Regions from separate parts of the Psychrobacillus sp. FSL K6-1464 genome, predicted to be linked through region 1. Evidence: a T-box and tRNA genes for the amino acid it is inferred to sense, from the RefSeq annotation. Region 1 holds a T-box; the other holds one or more tRNA genes.
What was found. The T-box of region 1 lies ahead of trpS (tryptophan--tRNA ligase). A T-box ahead of a tRNA ligase gene usually reads a tRNA of that ligase, here a tRNA-Trp.
Positions count from the first base shown of each region.

Region 2: it has a tRNA-Trp gene. The T-box ahead of trpS (tryptophan--tRNA ligase) is inferred to sense a tRNA for this amino acid. The anticodon was not compared.

Region 1 is NZ_JBBOOP010000001.1:1,011,374-1,020,307, forward strand. It holds gene opp4B (oligopeptide ABC transporter permease) at 1-315, shown strand, start outside; gene MKX39_RS04785 (ABC transporter permease) at 344-1,252, shown strand; gene MKX39_RS04790 (oligopeptide ABC transporter substrate-binding protein) at 1,315-3,156, shown strand; gene trpS (tryptophan--tRNA ligase) at 3,400-4,392, opposite strand; T-box leader at 4,446-4,661, opposite strand; gene MKX39_RS04800 (DUF3899 domain-containing protein) at 4,715-5,059, opposite strand; gene MKX39_RS04805 (peptide ABC transporter substrate-binding protein) at 5,297-7,009, shown strand; gene opp3b (oligopeptide ABC transporter permease) at 7,207-8,139, shown strand; gene opp3C (oligopeptide ABC transporter permease) at 8,139-8,934, shown strand, end outside.
Region 2 is NZ_JBBOOP010000001.1:2,852,987-2,861,920, forward strand. It holds gene MKX39_RS14470 (MBL fold metallo-hydrolase) at 1-711, shown strand, start outside; tRNA gene MKX39_RS14475 (tRNA-Leu) at 982-1,064, opposite strand; tRNA gene MKX39_RS14480 (tRNA-Cys) at 1,105-1,178, opposite strand; tRNA gene MKX39_RS14485 (tRNA-Gly) at 1,189-1,263, opposite strand; tRNA gene MKX39_RS14490 (tRNA-Gln) at 1,267-1,338, opposite strand; tRNA gene MKX39_RS14495 (tRNA-His) at 1,340-1,415, opposite strand; tRNA gene MKX39_RS14500 (tRNA-His) at 1,450-1,525, opposite strand; tRNA gene MKX39_RS14505 (tRNA-Trp) at 1,553-1,626, opposite strand; tRNA gene MKX39_RS14510 (tRNA-Tyr) at 1,633-1,716, opposite strand; tRNA gene MKX39_RS14515 (tRNA-Thr) at 1,723-1,798, opposite strand; tRNA gene MKX39_RS14520 (tRNA-Phe) at 1,808-1,883, opposite strand; tRNA gene MKX39_RS14525 (tRNA-Asp) at 2,016-2,091, opposite strand; tRNA gene MKX39_RS14530 (tRNA-Met) at 2,095-2,169, opposite strand; tRNA gene MKX39_RS14535 (tRNA-Val) at 2,205-2,280, opposite strand; tRNA gene MKX39_RS14540 (tRNA-Glu) at 2,342-2,416, opposite strand; tRNA gene MKX39_RS14545 (tRNA-Ser) at 2,441-2,532, opposite strand; tRNA gene MKX39_RS14550 (tRNA-Asn) at 2,538-2,612, opposite strand; rRNA gene rrf (5S ribosomal RNA) at 2,621-2,736, opposite strand; rRNA gene MKX39_RS14560 (23S ribosomal RNA) at 2,857-5,785, opposite strand; tRNA gene MKX39_RS14565 (tRNA-Ala) at 5,901-5,976, opposite strand; tRNA gene MKX39_RS14570 (tRNA-Ile) at 5,994-6,070, opposite strand; rRNA gene MKX39_RS14575 (16S ribosomal RNA) at 6,166-7,720, opposite strand; gene MKX39_RS14580 (nucleotidyltransferase-like protein) at 8,107-8,934, opposite strand, start outside.

The DNA of each region.
Region 1 (8,934 bases):
GATTATGTACGGACTGCGAAAAGTAAAGGTATTCCGATCAATAAAGTATATTCTCGTCATATATTACGTAACTCGTTGTTACCGATTGCAGCCTTTTTAGGGTTTACAATTACAGGACTTCTAACTGGATCTATCTTTATTGAAACTATTTTTGGATATCATGGTATGGGACAATTGTTCATTCACGCAATTAATGGGCGTGATTATAGTGTAATTACAGCACTTGTTATGCTTTTTGGATTCTTAACATTATTAGGAAGTCTATTATCCGATATCATCATGAGCATCGTTGACCCTCGAATTAGGATTGACTAAAAAATAATGGATAAGGAGAGTCCAAATAATGAAAAATACGGAAGCTATTGAAGCATCAAAAGAGATGAAAGTAAGCTCTCCCCCGACTGGTTTCCAAGTTATTGCGCGGGAGTTCATGAAAGATAAATTAGCAATGTTCTCATTAATATCGTTAATTGTAGTTATTGGAAGCATATATATATGGGCATGGCAAATTGACCAAACTCAGCTTATGCGAATAAGCTTGCGTGACAAGCTAGCAGAACCAGGTGAAAAATTCTGGTTAGGAGCCGATAAAGGTGGGCGGGATATCCTTGGCCAATTAGTAGTAGGTGCGCGTAACTCATTGACAATTGCAATATCAGTTACATTATTAACAGGGTTTATCGGTGTAGTCATTGGTTTAGTGACAGGCTATTTTGGAGGATGGATTGATAATATCTTTATGCGTATTATTGATTTCTTCATTACTATACCTTCTCTTATGATTATCATTGTATTTGTAACTATCGTACCAAAATATAATATTCTCATATTCATTTTAATAATGAGTGTATTCTTATGGGTAGGTACTGCGCGGGTTATTCGAAGTAAAGCTCTTTCTGAAAGTAGGAGAGACTATATAAATGCATCGAAAACATTAGGCACAGGTAATTTTGTTATTATTTTCAAAGAAATGATGCCGAATTTAAGCTCTCTATTAATCGTGGAGATGACACTAAATTTTGCTGGAAATGTCGGATTGGAAACTGGACTATCGTTTTTAGGTTTTGGTTTACCGCCGTCTACACCAAGTTTAGGAACACTTGTAAGCTATGCAACAGATCCATTCATAATGGAAAATGCCTGGTGGAACTGGTTGCCAGCAGCATTACTAATCTTATTACTTATGTTAGCGATCAATTATGTTGGTCAGGCAATTCGAAGATCTGCTGATGCACGTCAACGACTTGGTTAAAAATAGTTATTAGACGCTAGAGCGTTTGATATATAAAAAGAGAATAAAAAGGAGGAAAAAGAATGAATAAGAAACTTTTAGCTTTACTTGCATTACTTTTGACAATGATGCTAGTTCTTGCCGCGTGTAATTCAGATGAAGACACTTCAAAACCTGCTGATGAGCCGGATAAGACAGAAGACGGTGGAGAAAAGGAAGATGATGGTGCAGAGGAAAATGCTGAAGAGCCTGCCTCAGACGATTTATTCTCTGTAGTACTTGATAACGAAGGTGAAGCTATAAAAGGAGGAACTTTACAAGTTGCATTAGTAAATGATTCTCCATTCCAAGGTATCTTCTCTTATACTCTATATGAAGATGCTTATGATGCAGAAATTATGGATTTCGCAACTAATGTACTGTTTGACACAGATGGAGATTTCCTAATTTCTGATGGTGGTATTGCTACATTAGAAGTTGACGATGCTAACAATAAAGCAACTGTTAAGATTAAAGACGGAGTTAAATGGTCAGATGGAGAGCCTCTTAAAATTGAGGATTTAATCCAACCTTACCTAATTATCGGTCATCCTGATTATGCAGGAGTTCGTTATGATTCAGACTTCCAAAATATTGTCGGAGCTGTAGAATATCATGATGGAAAAGCAGATACAATTTCTGGTTTGAAAAAAGTGGATGAAACTACTTTAGAAATTTCATTCAACAAAGTTTCTCCTGCAATCTACTCAGGTGGAGATGGACTATGGTTTTATGCTGAACCAAGTCATATCGTAAAAGATATTCCTGTTGCTGAATTACTTGAAAGTGATGCTGTACGTAAAAACCCAGTTACTCTAGGGGCATTCAAATTCGACAAAATCGTTCCTGGTGAGACTGTACAATTTGTACGCAATGACAACTACTGGAAAGGTCAAGCGAAACTGGATGGGGTAGTGATCAAAACAGTTCCAACTGCATCAGCTGCTAAAGCATTAGAAACTGGTGAATACGATATGGCTCTTTCTTTCCCAACAAGCGCTTATGAAAATGTAAAAGATCTTGAAAATATTACGCTTCTTGGTCGTCAAGAATTGTACTACTCTTATGTAGGATTCAAACTTGGGAAATATGACTATGATGCAAGTGTTGCAATTACAAATGAAGAAGAAGCAAAAATGGGTGACAAAGTACTACGTCAAGCAATGGGTTACGCTTTAGACATCGAGCAAGTTAATGAAGTATTCTACTTCGACTTACGTGAACGTGCTAATTCTCTAATTCCACCAGTATTTAAATCATTCCATGATTCTTCTATTGAAGGATATAACTATGATCCTGAAAAAGCTAAACAATTATTAGACGAAGCTGGATATAAAGATACTGATGGCGATGGTTTACGTGAAGATAAAAATGGAGAAAAACTTTCTATTAAATTAGCAGCTATGGCTGGTGATGAAACACAAGAGCAAGTAATCTCTTACTACCTACAAAACTGGGGTGAGGTTGGCTTAGACGTACAATTAGCTACAGGTCGTCTAATTGAATTCAACACATTCTATGATAAAGTTCAAGCAGATGATCCAGAAATCGATGTATTTATGGGTGCATGGGGTACAGGTACAAACCCATCTCCAGCAGGTTTATACTCTAAAACAGCTGTTTATAACTTCAGCCGTTACACATCTGAAGACCTTGAAGGATTGTTAACTGCAATCGATTCTCCTGAAGCAATTGATGGAGAGTTCCGTGCTAAGAAGTTCCGTGAATGGCAAGAATATATGCAAGATGTTTCTGCTGTAATTCCTATGCAATTCCGTTACGAATTACGCCCAATCAATGATCGTGTGAAAAACTGGGACTTCGGTTATGACACTGATTTCGATTATATCGATGTTGAACTAGTGGCTGATACTCCAGTTAAATAAATATTTTTTAAAAAAACCGCTCTTAAACGAAAGTTTAAGAGCGGTTTTTCATATGGTCTTATAAGGATGTGATACTAATAAGATTATTAATATTTTTAGTCAGTTATGGAATAGCAGTTATTAGCTGCTCACATTTAGTACTTTATTTGAACTTTTTATCGCTAGGCTACTCTTGGAGATCCGTCCTCATGTATATGATGGTGTCGACGGATTTTATACTTTTATGTGTGTCTATACTAGCAATTACTTTAGTCGTCTTCTTCCGAGACCCATTGCAGCTTCCATCTTAACTAAAGTTTCATTTGCAAGAGCCTGGGCTTTCTCTGCTCCTAAGTCTAAAATTTCATCCAGCTCAGTAGAATTGAGCAACTGCTCATATCTTTGTTGAATAGGGGTTAAATGCGCAATAATGACTTCGGCCACGGAGGCTTTGAAATCTCCATATCCCTTGCCTTCATATTTTTGTACAAGTGTTGGGATGGATACGTCTGTTAAAGCGGATTCAATTGTTAAGAGATTAGAAACTCCGGGTTTGTTTTCAGGATCGAAAGCAACGATACCTTCAGAATCTGTAACAGAGCTTTTAATTTTCTTTTCAATTTCCTTTGGACTATCCAAAAGTCGTATCGTAGCTTTTAGATTGGAATCTGATTTACTCATTTTCTTCAGTGGGTCTTGTAAGGATTTAATACGAGCTCCATTTTTGGGTAATTGAATTTGCGGAACTGTCAATACTTCACCATAGCGTTTGTTGAATCTTTCAGCTAAGTCTCTTGTTAACTCGACATGTTGAGTTTGATCATCACCAACAGGTACAATATCTGTTTGGTATAAAAGTATATCCGCTGCCATCAATGGTGGATAAGTTAACAATGCTGCTGAAACCGCATCTTTACCAGTAGATTTATCTTTGAATTGAGTCATTCTTTCCAATTCACCGATATAAGAAATACATTGCATAATCCAGCCAGCTTGTGTGTGAGCAGGAACTTCAGACTGTATAAATAATGTGGACTTCTCCGGATCAATACCGACAGCAATATATAATGCTGCTAATGAGCGAATATGATCACTTAGTTCTTTCGGGTCCTGCGCAATTGTAATAGCGTGCTGATCTACAATACAAAACACACAATCATAATCATGTTGTAATGCTGTGAATTGTCGGAAGGCACCAATGTAATTCCCTAGTGTGATAATTCCTGTTGGTTGTACGCCTGAAAAGATCTTCTTCATTTTTACTATCTCCTTTTGTATTGAAAAATAAAAAAAACATCACGCATCCCTATAAAAGGGACGAATGATGTTAAATCCGTGGTACCACCCAGCTTGCTAAAATAATTAGCCACTCTTGTTTCGTAACGTGAACGGGACGGTATATGCTACTTTACTTTCACATATACTGCTCAGAAGCCCATTCCATCTACCGTATGATCTGTTCACAGCGACCACAGACTCTCTTAGCATACGTCAGTAAATGTACTTTTCTTCTTCAAAGCTAAATTATTTAGTTTTGATTATTATATATAGAAGAAACACAAAAATCAAGGGATCTTAATTAGCTATAATAGATGAACAAAGCGATACACATACAAAACAAACTCGATAGTCCTAATGCGATAATCGGTTTATGTGGAAAAGAAAATACTTCTGATGGTAATCGCATCTGGCTTACATCATTTTTCATATGTTTAGGAGTAAATACTTTACGTGTACTTTCCGTAAAAAAATCAAAAAAACCTCCTGAAACGACATAAGTCATTAACCCTATAAATGTAATTGTACCGCCGACAAAAAAGGACATATTTATATAAGGTACGAGTTGGATTGTCTTATTAACTGCAAGCATTAATGTAACAATTATTACCTGACAACTAAGAAAGTAAATCAATCTTTTTTTCATATTTCACCTCTATCATTTTTAAATTATAAAATAGACACAGAAAATATGCAAAAAATTGATTATTTAAATTGCCAAAAAAAAGCAATTTCTTTTCCAAAGATTCACAATTGTTAGGACAATGTAATGATATTGTTACACTATTGTAAAAATATAAAAAAAAAACCTGTACAAGCTAGAAAGAAAATGTATAATAATAAATGTAATGAATTTTTCTGAATATTTAAGGAGGTTATTTATTTGAAGAATAGCAAGCTTGTATGGCTTTTAAGCCTACTGTTAGTTGTTGCTTTATTCCTAGCTGCATGTGGTGGCGATGATAAGGAAACTAAAGATGATACAACTACAGACACAGACGATAAAGACGCAACAACTGAAGAAACAGAAGTAGCAGCAGACGAGGAACAAGTTCTTAACTTGATCATGACTGCTGAAATTCCAACAATGGATTCAGCTCTAGTAACTGACGCAGTTGGTTTTGATCTACTTAACAACGTAAACGAAGGTTTATACCGTTTGAATCAAGAAAACATTGCTGTTCCTGCAATCTCTGATGGGGAACCCAAAGTTTCTGAAGATGGATTAGTTTATACTTTCACATTACGTGATTCTAACTGGTCTGATGGTACTCCAGTAACTGCTAATGACTTTGAATATTCATGGAAGCGTGCTATGAACCCAGATACTGCATCTGAATATGGTCCATATATGATGGCTGGTGTCATCAAAAACGCTACTGCAATTTCTAATGGCGAAATGGAATACACTGAGTTAGGTGTTAAAGCACTTGATGAAAAAACTTTAGAAGTTTCTCTTGAAAAACCAATTCCTTACTTCTTATCACTAATGTCATTTGGAACATTCTTACCACAAAGTGAAGCATTCGTTACTACGCAAGGTGAAAACTACGCGAAAAACTCTGAATCACTTTTATACAACGGACCGTTTACACTTGCTAAATGGGACGGAACAGGTTTATCTTGGCAACTACTTAAAAATGAAGAGTACTGGGATAAAGAAACTGTAAAGCTTACTGAAATTAATTATGATGTTATAAAAGAAACTGCAACAGCAGTTAACTTATATACAAATGGTGAAAAAGACCGTGCTGGACTATCTGGAGAATATGCAATGCAATATGCTGCTGATCCAGAGTTAGTAAATGAATTAGAAACTTCAGTATTCTATTTCAAATATAACCAAGAACGTAATGGAGAAAAAACTCCACTTGCTAACGTAAATATTCGTGAAGCAATTAGTAAAGCATTCAACAAAGAAGATTTAGCTTCTGTTGTATTAGCAAATGGTTCGACAGCTGCTTATTCATTCATTCCTTCAGATTTCGTGTTTGATGAAGATGGAAAAGACTTCCGTGACGTTAACGGAGACATGGCTGTATTCAATGTAGATGAAGCAAAAGCTGCATGGGAAAAAGGTTTATCAGAACTAGGAGTTACTGAACTTTCGATAGAAATTCTAGGTGGAGACACTGAACTTTCTAAAAAAATGGATGAATACTTCAAATCTCAATTAGAAGGTAATTTACCAGGATTGTCTATTACTCTTAAAGAAGTTCCATTTAATGTTCGTTTAGATCTTGATACAAACCAAGACTATGATATTCAAGTTGCAGGATGGGGACCAGATTATCAAGACCCATTCACATTCTTAAGCCTATGGGAAACTGATGGCGGTAACAACCAAATGTCATTCTCAAATCCTGAATACGATCAATTATTACAAGATATCAATGGTTCATTGGCTCTAGATACTGAAGCTCGTTGGGAAGCAATGGCTAAAGCTGAAAAAATGATCGTTGATGAAGAATTTGCAGTTGGACCAATCTACCAACGTGGATTAATGTTCCTTCAAAAACCATATGTAAAAGGTATAATTGCTCACCCATTCGGTGGAGATTATAGTTACAAATGGGCATATATTGAAGGTAAATAAGCTTATTAATAATTTTTAAAATCTCATAGCTAGAGAGTATATGGTTCCTAATGGATCATGTACTCTCTTTTTAAATGAATCAGAATTCACAAAATATTTAATATTATATTTTAGTTTTGACAACTATCCACATTAAATGTTTAATATATTAGTAGCATGTTAATGTCAAAAAAATATTGTTTGTTGGAGGTGCAAAGATGACAAAATACATTACTCGTCGTATTTTTTATATGTTTATTACGTTTTTCCTGATTGCGACGGCAACATTTTTTTTAATGAAGGCGCTTCCAGGATCCCCGATTAGCTCTGCTTCAAAACTATCCCCTACACAACTTGCGGTAGTTGAAGCGAAATATGGATTAGATCAACCGATTCCAGTACAGTATGCTAAGTATATGCTGAATCTAGCGCAAGGTGATTTAGGAAATTCATTCCAATTTAAGAATGCCAGCGTTACAGATTTAATAATAGATCGACTAGGACCATCTCTGATACTGGGTACTCAAGGTTTAGTTCTTGGTGTGACTCTCGGTATACTATTGGGCATGATTGCAGCATTAAGGCAAAATACTATTTGGGATTACGGTAGTACATTCGTGGCTATCATCGGTATATCTATTCCATCTTTCGTTTTTGCAACTTTCCTTCAATATTGGTTGGCAGTTCAATGGGAACTATTCCCGGTGGCATTGTGGAAGGATGGCTGGATGTCCAGCGTACTCCCATCTATTGCTTTAGCAATGGGACCACTTGCAACAGCTTCTCGATTTATACGAACGGAAATGATTGAAGTTTTAAGTTCGGATTATATTACTCTAGCAAAATCTAAAGGGGCCAACGGTTTTGAAATTGCATTTAAGCATGCTTTCCGAAATGCATTGATCCCGCTAGTTACAGTTTTAGGACCACTTGCAGCAGGATTATTAACTGGATCTCTAGTTATTGAACAAATCTTTGCAATTCCGGGTATCGGAGAGCAATTTGTTAAATCCATTATGTCTAATGACTTCTCTATAATTATGGGAACTACATTATTCTTCTCTGCATTCTTAATTGTCGTAATATTCTTAGTAGATGTGCTTTATGGCATTATCGATCCACGTATTCGTTTGTCAGGAGGTAAAGATTAATGAAACACGACTTACAAAAACCACCTGCATCTTCTTTTGAAAGAATTGAAATTGATTCTAGTCATGCGGAGCGTATATCAAAACCAAGTTTGAGTTTCTGGCAGGATGCTTGGCTTCGTATACGCAAGAACAAAGCGGCTATAGTTAGTATGTTCATTTTGGCATTCATAATCATCATGGCTTTTGTCGGACCTATGATTAGTCCACATGACTCGGAAACACAAACTATCACACACGCTAATTTACCACCAAAAGTTCCGGGTATTGAAAAGCTTGGAATAATGAATGGTGTAGGAACTCTTGCAGGTAAAGAAGTAGACTTATATGAGATGAAAAAGGTTGATACTTATTATTGGTTTGGTACAGACGGTCTTGGCCGTGATATGTTCTCTCGTGTTTGGGAAGGTACTCAAATCTCCTTATTTATCGCTTTTGTGGCAGCATTAATCGATATGGTAATCGGAGTTGCATACGGCGGTATTTCTGGATACTATGGTGGTCGTGTTGATGATATTATGCAACGTATTGTAGAAATTCTATACGGAATTCCAACACTTGTAATTGTTATTCTCATGCTTAGCTTTATGGACCCAGGAATAACGGCTATTATTATTGCTATTACTATAACCGGATGGATTGGTATGTCCCGTATAGTGCGTGGTCAAGTATTAAAATTCAAAAATCAAGAATTTGTATTAGCTTCACGCACATTGGGTGCTACAGATAGTAGAATTATTACTAAACATATTTTACCTAATATATTAGGTATTATTATCATTAATACAATGTTCACTA
Region 2 (8,934 bases), 1.8 Mb from region 1:
AAATACTTTAAAGAGCAATTAGCTTCCTATCATCTCACAGGGGATATTCTGGCTCTCACACATTGGCATTGGGATCATGTATTTGGCTTACGTGAAATGGATGTTCCTTCAGTTGCCAATTCCATGACCTATAACAAAGTAAAAGAACTTCAAAAGCTATCATGGGAAGATAAGGAGTTGGATGGACGTGTCGAAGCAGGGATTGAAATTCCTTTTTGTGCAGATGCGATAAAGCTAGAGCTAGGAAGTATGCGAGAAGTTATCATACCAGATCCCACTATCATTTTTGACAAGCAAATCAAACTTAATATAGGTGGGGTTACCTGTATCATTGAACATGTTGGTGGAGATCATTCACCTGATTCGAATCTCATTTATATAGCAGAGGAAAAGACATTATTTCTTGGTGACTGTCTCTATGCAAATATGTACGCAGAAAAGTGGCATTATACCATTGAAAAGATGTATAAGCTTTTGGAGAAAATTGAAGGCTATGACGCAGAAATCTTCTTCCTATCTCATCATCCAGCACCTTTAACAAAGGATGAATTTACTTCCTTTGTATCATTATTAAAGACAAGTGCAGAATTAACAAATAAACATAAAGGAAAAATAGAGGCAATTGTAGAAGAGATGTCCTCTCTTTTTGACCGTGACGTGACGGAAGACGATTTAGAAATAATCGAGTACTTTGTAAATGGTTTTGCGTAACATGTATCGTTGCTAAAGAGAATTGCACTAAATTCCAAAGGAGTACGGAGTTTGCCATGTTGATTCCTAACTATTGTAGGAACACACTAAATGATCAAAAGCTTTGTGTTAGTTCATAAACATATAAAGCCCAAGAGGTGATTTCTCTTGGGCTTATTCTTACTACTATTGAAACCGTGAGTAATTTCTTTTTCTATTTATAGTACAACTATGTTATCTACATTTTCCCAAAAAAAGAACCCTTGAAATATCAAGGGTTCTTTGCTTTTATACCGGTGGCCGGGGTCGAACCGGCACATCCAGAGGATACGGGATTTTGAGTCCCGCGCGTCTGCCAATTCCGCCACACCGGCAAAATAAATACTAGGCAGTTATTAAATCATTTTTAAAAATTGGAGGCGGCAACCGGATTTGAACCGGTGATAAAGGTGTTGCAGACCTGTGCCTTACCACTTGGCTATGCCGCCGTAAAGTAATTGGAGCGGAAGACGAGGTTCGAACTCGCGACCCCCACCTTGGCAAGGTGGTGTTCTACCACTGAACTACTTCCGCAAACTGGGGTACCTGGATTCGAACCAGGGCATGATGGAATCAAAATCCATTGCCTTACCGCTTGGCTATACCCCAATGGGGCGACTGAGGGGAATTGAACCCCCGAATGCCGGAATCACAATCCGGTGCGTTAACCACTTCGCCACAACCGCCACAAATAAAAAAAGAGCTAACTACTAAGGAATATGGGGCGACTGAGGGGAATTGAACCCCCGAATGTCGGAATCACAATCCGATGCGTTAACCACTTCGCCACAACCGCCATTATTCAAAGCTAACTAAAAAAAATTGGCAGGGGCAGTAGGAATCGAACCCACATCAAAGGTTTTGGAGACCTCTATTCTACCGTTAAACTATGCCCCTAAAAACTGGTGGTGGGGGACGGATTCGAACCGCCGAACCCGAAGGAGCGGATTTACAGTCCGCCGCGTTTAGCCACTTCGCTACCCCACCAGTGTATGGTGCCGGAAAAAGGACTTGAACCCTCAACCTACTGATTACAAGTCAGTTGCTCTACCAGTTGAGCTATTCCGGCTTATAAATATGGTGGCTCAGGACGGAATCGAACCGCCGACACAAGGATTTTCAGTCCTTTGCTCTACCGACTGAGCTACTGAGCCAAATTTGATTGTGCTAAGCTGCGAATCTCTTTGTCAGCTTCATTCGTTCAGTTAGTCACGTACTTTAGTACGTTTCTTCCATCACTCAATCGCTTCCTCGACCTTCTTGCTTATCACCAATCTTTTAAAAAATGGCGGTCCCGACCGGGATCGAACCGGCGATCTCCTGCGTGACAGGCAGGCATGTTAACCGCTACACCACGGGACCATTTGGTTGCGGGGACAGGATTTGAACCTGCGACCTTCGGGTTATGAGCCCGACGAGCTACCACTGCTCCACCCCGCGACAATACTATAATTGCTAATTTGTTTCAAAAGAAATGGTGGAGGATGACGGGCTCGAACCGCCGACCCTCTGCTTGTAAGGCAGATGCTCTCCCAGCTGAGCTAATCCTCCTGGGTAAAATTACGATAATCTTCGCATCTCTGCGTCAACTTCATTCGTTCAATTTAATAAATGGTGACCCCTACGGGATTCGAACCCGTGTTACCGCCGTGAAAGGGCGGTGTCTTAACCGCTTGACCAAGGGGCCATACTTTTATGTAGAAAACTAATCTGGCGGAGAGCAAGGGATTTGAACCCTTGAGACAGTTTAACCCGCCTACACGATTTCCAATCGTGCTCCTTCGGCCACTCGGACAGCTCTCCTAAAATGGCTCCGAAGGTAGGACTCGAACCTACGACCAATCGATTAACAGTCGATTGCTCTACCACTGAGCTACTTCGGAATAATACAGCCTAGCAACGTCCTACTCTCACAGGGGGAGACCCCCAACTACCATCGGCGCTGAAGAGCTTAACTTCCGTGTTCGGTATGGGAACGGGTGTGACCTCTTCGCCATCATCACTAGACCTTATTAATTTGAAAGACAATACTTAGTATAACAAAACTAGAAAATAATTCAAGCTTTTTTTTATATTTTTTTTGTACTTTCAAAACTGGATAAACGACATTGTTACGTTAAACAAAATTTGGTTAAGTCCTCGATCGATTAGTATTCGTCAGCTGCACGTGTCGCCACGCTTCCACCCCGAACCTATCTACCTCATCGTCTTTGAGGGATCTTACTTACTTGCGTAATGGGAAATCTCATCTTGAGGGGGGCTTCGTGCTTAGATGCTTTCAGCACTTATCCCGTCCACACATAGCTACCCAGCGATGCTCTTGGCAGAACAACTGGTACACCAGCGGTGTGTCCATCCCGGTCCTCTCGTACTAAGGACAGCTCCTCTCAAATTTCCTACGCCCACGACGGATAGGGACCGAACTGTCTCACGACGTTCTGAACCCAGCTCGCGTACCGCTTTAATGGGCGAACAGCCCAACCCTTGGGACCGACTACAGCCCCAGGATGCGATGAGCCGACATCGAGGTGCCAAACCTCCCCGTCGATGTGGACTCTTGGGGGAGATAAGCCTGTTATCCCCGGGGTAGCTTTTATCCGTTGAGCGATGGCCCTTCCATGCGGAACCACCGGATCACTAAGCCCGTCTTTCGACCCTGCTCGACTTGTAGGTCTCGCAGTCAAGCTCCCTTCTGCCTTTACACTCTTCGAATGATTTCCAACCATTCTGAGGGAACCTTTGGGCGCCTCCGTTACACTTTAGGAGGCGACCGCCCCAGTCAAACTACCCGCCTGACACTGTCTCCTACCCGGGTTACGGGTATGGGTTAGAATTTCAATACAACCAGGGCAGTATCCCACCGACGCCTCCTCCGAAGCTGGCGCTCCGGGCTCTAAGGCTCCTGCCTATCCTGTACAAGTTGCACCAAAATTCAATATCAAGCTATAGTAAAGCTCCACGGGGTCTTTCCGTCCTGTCGCGGGTAACCTGCATCTTCACAGGTACTATAATTTCACCGAGTCTCTCGTTGAGACAGTGCCCAGATCGTTACGCCTTTCGTGCGGGTCGGAACTTACCCGACAAGGAATTTCGCTACCTTAGGACCGTTATAGTTACGGCCGCCGTTTACTGGGGCTTCAATTCGCACCTTCGCTTGCGCTAAGCACTCCTCTTAACCTTCCAGCACCGGGCAGGCGTCAGCCCATATACTTCACCTTACGGTTTTGCATAGACCTGTGTTTTTGCTAAACAGTCGCCTGGGCCTATTCACTGCGGCTCTTCTAGGCTATGAACCCAAAAGAGCACCCCTTCTCCCGAAGTTACGGGGTCATTTTGCCGAGTTCCTTAACGAGAGTTCTCTCGCTCACCTTAGGATTCTCTCCTCGACTACCTGTGTCGGTTTGCGGTACGGGCACCTTTCACCTCGCTAGAGGCTTTTCTTGGCAGTGTGAAATCAGGAACTCTAGACATACGTCCTCGCCATCACAGCTCAATGTTAAAGAATGCGGATTTGCCTACATTCACACCTTACTGCTTGGACATGCATAACCAACAGCATGCTTACCCTATCCTTCTGCGTCCCCCCATTACTCAAACGGTGGTTTGGTGGTACAGGAATATCAACCTGTTATCCATCGCCTACGCCTATCGGCCTCGGCTTAGGTCCCGACTAACCCTGAGCGGACGAGCCTTCCTCAGGAAACCTTAGTCATACGGTGGACGGGATTCTCACCCGTCTTTCGCTACTCATACCGGCATTCTCACTTCTAAGCGCTCCACCAGTCCTTCCGGTCTGACTTCAACGCCCTTAGAACGCTCTCCTACCACTGATACCAAAGGTATCAATCCACAGCTTCGGTGATTTGTTTAGCCCCGATACATTTTCGGCGCAGCGTCACTCGACCAGTGAGCTATTACGCACTCTTTAAATGATGGCTGCTTCTAAGCCAACATCCTGGTTGTCTAAGCAACGCCACATCCTTTTCCACTTAACAAATACTTTGGGACCTTAGCTGGTGGTCTGGGCTGTTTCCCTCTTGACTACGGATCTTATCACTCGCAGTCTGACTCCCAAACATAAATCATTGGCATTCGGAGTTTGTCTGAATTCGGTAACCCGGGATGGGCCCCTAGTCCAAACAGTGCTCTACCTCCAAGATTCTAACGTTTGAGGCTAGCCCTAAAGCTATTTCGGAGAGAACCAGCTATCTCCAGGTTCGATTGGAATTTCTCCGCTACCCACACCTCATCCCCGCACTTTTCAACGTGCGTGGGTTCGGACCTCCAGTAAGTGTTACCTTACCTTCATCCTGGACATGGGTAGATCACCTGGTTTCGGGTCTACGACCACATACTCATTCGCCCTATTCAGACTCGCTTTCGCTGCGGCTCCGTCTTCTCGACTTAACCTTGCATGGGATCGTAACTCGCCGGTTCATTCTACAAAAGGCACGCTATCACCCATTAACGGGCTCTAACTACTTGTAGGCACACGGTTTCAGGATCTATTTCACTCCCCTTCCGGGGTGCTTTTCACCTTTCCCTCACGGTACTGGTTCACTATCGGTCACTAGGTAGTATTTAGCCTTGGGAGATGGTCCTCCCAGATTCCGACGGAATTTCACGTGTTCCGCCGTACTCAGGATACACTCAAGAGAGAATGAATTTTAGACTACGGGGCTTTTACCCTATCCTGCGGACCTTTCCAGATCGCTTCGTCTAACTCATTCCTTTGTAACTCTATGTAGAGTGTCCTACAACCCCAAAAGGCAAGCCTTTTGGTTTGGGCTATTCCCGTTTCGCTCGCCGCTACTCAGGGAATCGAATTTTCTTTCTCTTCCTCCAGGTACTTAGATGTTTCAGTTCCCTGGGTGTGTCTCAGATGCGCTATGTATTCACGCAAATGTACTGCTCCATTACGAACAGTGGGTTTCCCCATTCGGAAATCTCCGGATCAAAGCTCACTTACAGCTCCCCGAAGCATATCGGTGTTAGTGCCGTCCTTCGTCGACTCCTAGTGCCAAGGCATTCACCGTGCGCCCTTATTAACTTAACCTAAAAGTTAAAAAGTCTTACACGTTGTGATTACGTAAATAATCACAACAGAATTTCTTGTTGTTTATTGTTTCAATGTCGTTTTATCCAGTTTTCAAAGAACAAATAATAATCTTTGGTGGAGCCTAGCGGGATCGAACCGCTGACCTCCTGCGTGCAAGGCAGGCGCTCTCCCAGCTGAGCTAAGGCCCCGGGGTTTAAAAAGGGTATGGTGGGCCTAAATGGACTCGAACCATCGACCTCACGCTTATCAGGCGTGCGCTCTAACCAGCTGAGCTATAGGCCCTCTTTGAATTTCCATATAATAAATATGAACATTCAAAACTGAACTGCAAAACGTTAAGATACGAATAAAGATTCGTATTCCGATATTATCCTTAGAAAGGAGGTGATCCAGCCGCACCTTCCGATACGGCTACCTTGTTACGACTTCACCCCAATCATCTGTCCCACCTTCGGCGGCTGGCTCCCGTAAGGGTTACCCCACCGACTTCGGGTGTTACAAACTCTCGTGGTGTGACGGGCGGTGTGTACAAGGCCCGGGAACGTATTCACCGTGGCATGCTGATCCACGATTACTAGCGATTCCGGCTTCATGTAGGCGAGTTGCAGCCTACAATCCGAACTGAGAACGGTTTTATGGGATTTGCTCACCCTCGCGGGGTTGCGACCCTCTGTACCGTCCATTGTAGCACGTGTGTAGCCCAGGTCATAAGGGGCATGATGATTTGACGTCATCCCCACCTTCCTCCGGTTTATCACCGGCAGTCACCTTAGAGTGCCCAACTAAATGCTGGCAACTAAGATCAAGGGTTGCGCTCGTTGCGGGACTTAACCCAACATCTCACGACACGAGCTGACGACAACCATGCACCACCTGTCACCGCTGTCCCCGAAGGGAAAAGCCTATCTCTAGGCCGGTCAGCGGGATGTCAAGACCTGGTAAGGTTCTTCGCGTTGCTTCGAATTAAACCACATGCTCCACCGCTTGTGCGGGCCCCCGTCAATTCCTTTGAGTTTCAGTCTTGCGACCGTACTCCCCAGGCGGAGTGCTTAATGCGTTAGCTGCAGCACTAAGGGGCGGAAACCCCCTAACACTTAGCACTCATCGTTTACGGCGTGGACTACCAGGGTATCTAATCCTGTTTGCTCCCCACGCTTTCGCGCCTCAGCGTCAGTTACAGACCAGAAAGCCGCCTTCGCCACTGGTGTTCCTCCAAATCTCTACGCATTTCACCGCTACACTTGGAATTCCGCTTTCCTCTTCTGTACTCAAGTCCCCCAGTTTCCAATGACCTTCCACGGTTGAGCCGTGGGATTTCACATCAGACTTAAAGGACCGCCTGCGCGCGCTTTACGCCCAATAATTCCGGACAACGCTTGCCACCTACGTATTACCGCGGCTGCTGGCACGTAGTTAGCCGTGGCTTTCTAATGAGGTACCGTCAAGGTACGAGCAGTTACTCTCGTACTTGTTCTTCCCTCACAACAGAGTTTTACGATCCGAAAACCTTCTTCACTCACGCGGCATTGCTCCATCAGACTTTCGTCCATTGTGGAAGATTCCCTACTGCTGCCTCCCGTAGGAGTCTGGGCCGTGTCTCAGTCCCAGTGTGGCCGATCACCCTCTCAGGTCGGCTACGCATCGTCGCCTTGGTGAGCCGTTACCTCACCAACTAGCTAATGCGCCGCGGGCCCATCCTGTAGTGACAGCGAGATGCCGTCTTTTAACATCTCCCCATGTGAGGAAATGGATTATTCGGTATTAGCCCCGGTTTCCCGGAGTTATCCCAATCTACAGGGCAGGTTGCCCACGTGTTACTCACCCGTCCGCCGCTAAATCAGAAGAAGCAAGCTTCTTCGTCATTCGCTCGACTTGCATGTATTAGGCATGCCGCCAGCGTTCGTCCTGAGCCAGGATCAAACTCTCCATAATAGTTCACTTTCAGTATGCAGAGCATATTGAGAGCGAACAAATTAGAACTAGTTTAAAAGCTCATTTTGTTTTGCTGGCATCATCATTAAATGATGTCCAAAATTGTTTTGCTATCATCCTAACTAAGTTAGTTGAAAGCTATGTTTCTTAACGTTTTGCATGTTCAGTTTTCAATGTTCATTTTGTTGTGTCGTTTTTTGCGACTTCTCTAATTTACCATCGTACTCGTTAAGTGTCAAGAAGTTTTTCTAAAAAACTTTTTCACTATTATTTGTTTGAAATAGTTTGTGTTGTTTTTGACGACGCTTATTATAATACCATGCATTTATTTATTATGTCAACAATAAAAACGAACAAATTTCATTGTTCGTTTTTAAATGTTGTTTCTACATCATCACTTTGTAGTATCTATGCATGATCGCGTTGCTTTTGGTTTGCTGTTCTTCAATTGAAATATACCCTTTATCTATTAGAAACTCGATGAAAACCTCTAAATCTACAGAGTAGTTTTTAAGCTCTTCTTGCTCATGAATTTCTTGGATCGTCCAAAACTCTTTTGACCCAAGTACTTCTATAATGTGTTGCGCTCCATCTTTTGATCGGGAATGAATCAAAAAGTCACTCGCTAAAAACAAAAGCTCTAATCTTTTTTCTAATGATTCATCACTAGAGATTAACTCATCGTACAATTTATATATAGAAGGATCTAATGCTTTTACTTGATTCCATACCATCACTTCTGGATGCATACCATTTTCAAAAACAGCTAATCGTGCTAGATGATGTAAAGAATCTACCATATGATTATAGGCATCTAAGAAATTACGTTGTTCAAAAAATAGCTTCCCTTCTAAATACCGTCTCGTTAGTTTGGCAAACTCTATACCCATTCGAGCTTTTCTTCCGTTTATCGGAAATACGTATAGCTCTTGTTTTAAACTTTCTACATATTCATTGCGATCAAATACCACACGACCGTTGATTAACCAATCCACCAGTTTCGGGTTAGTTCCCAACAAGAGCCATTTTCTTAACTGCTTTTCTGTAATTATATGAAGCGCAGTTTTTTTATCCTCATACGTATAATGCTTTGTAAAAACAGGTACCTCAGATTCTTTCGTTAATATTAATAAAATAGAGTCAAACATATCTGTAATAGGACTAAAATCTGCCCGTTTCTCTACTAAAATAACACCAAGTGTATTAGGTTCACT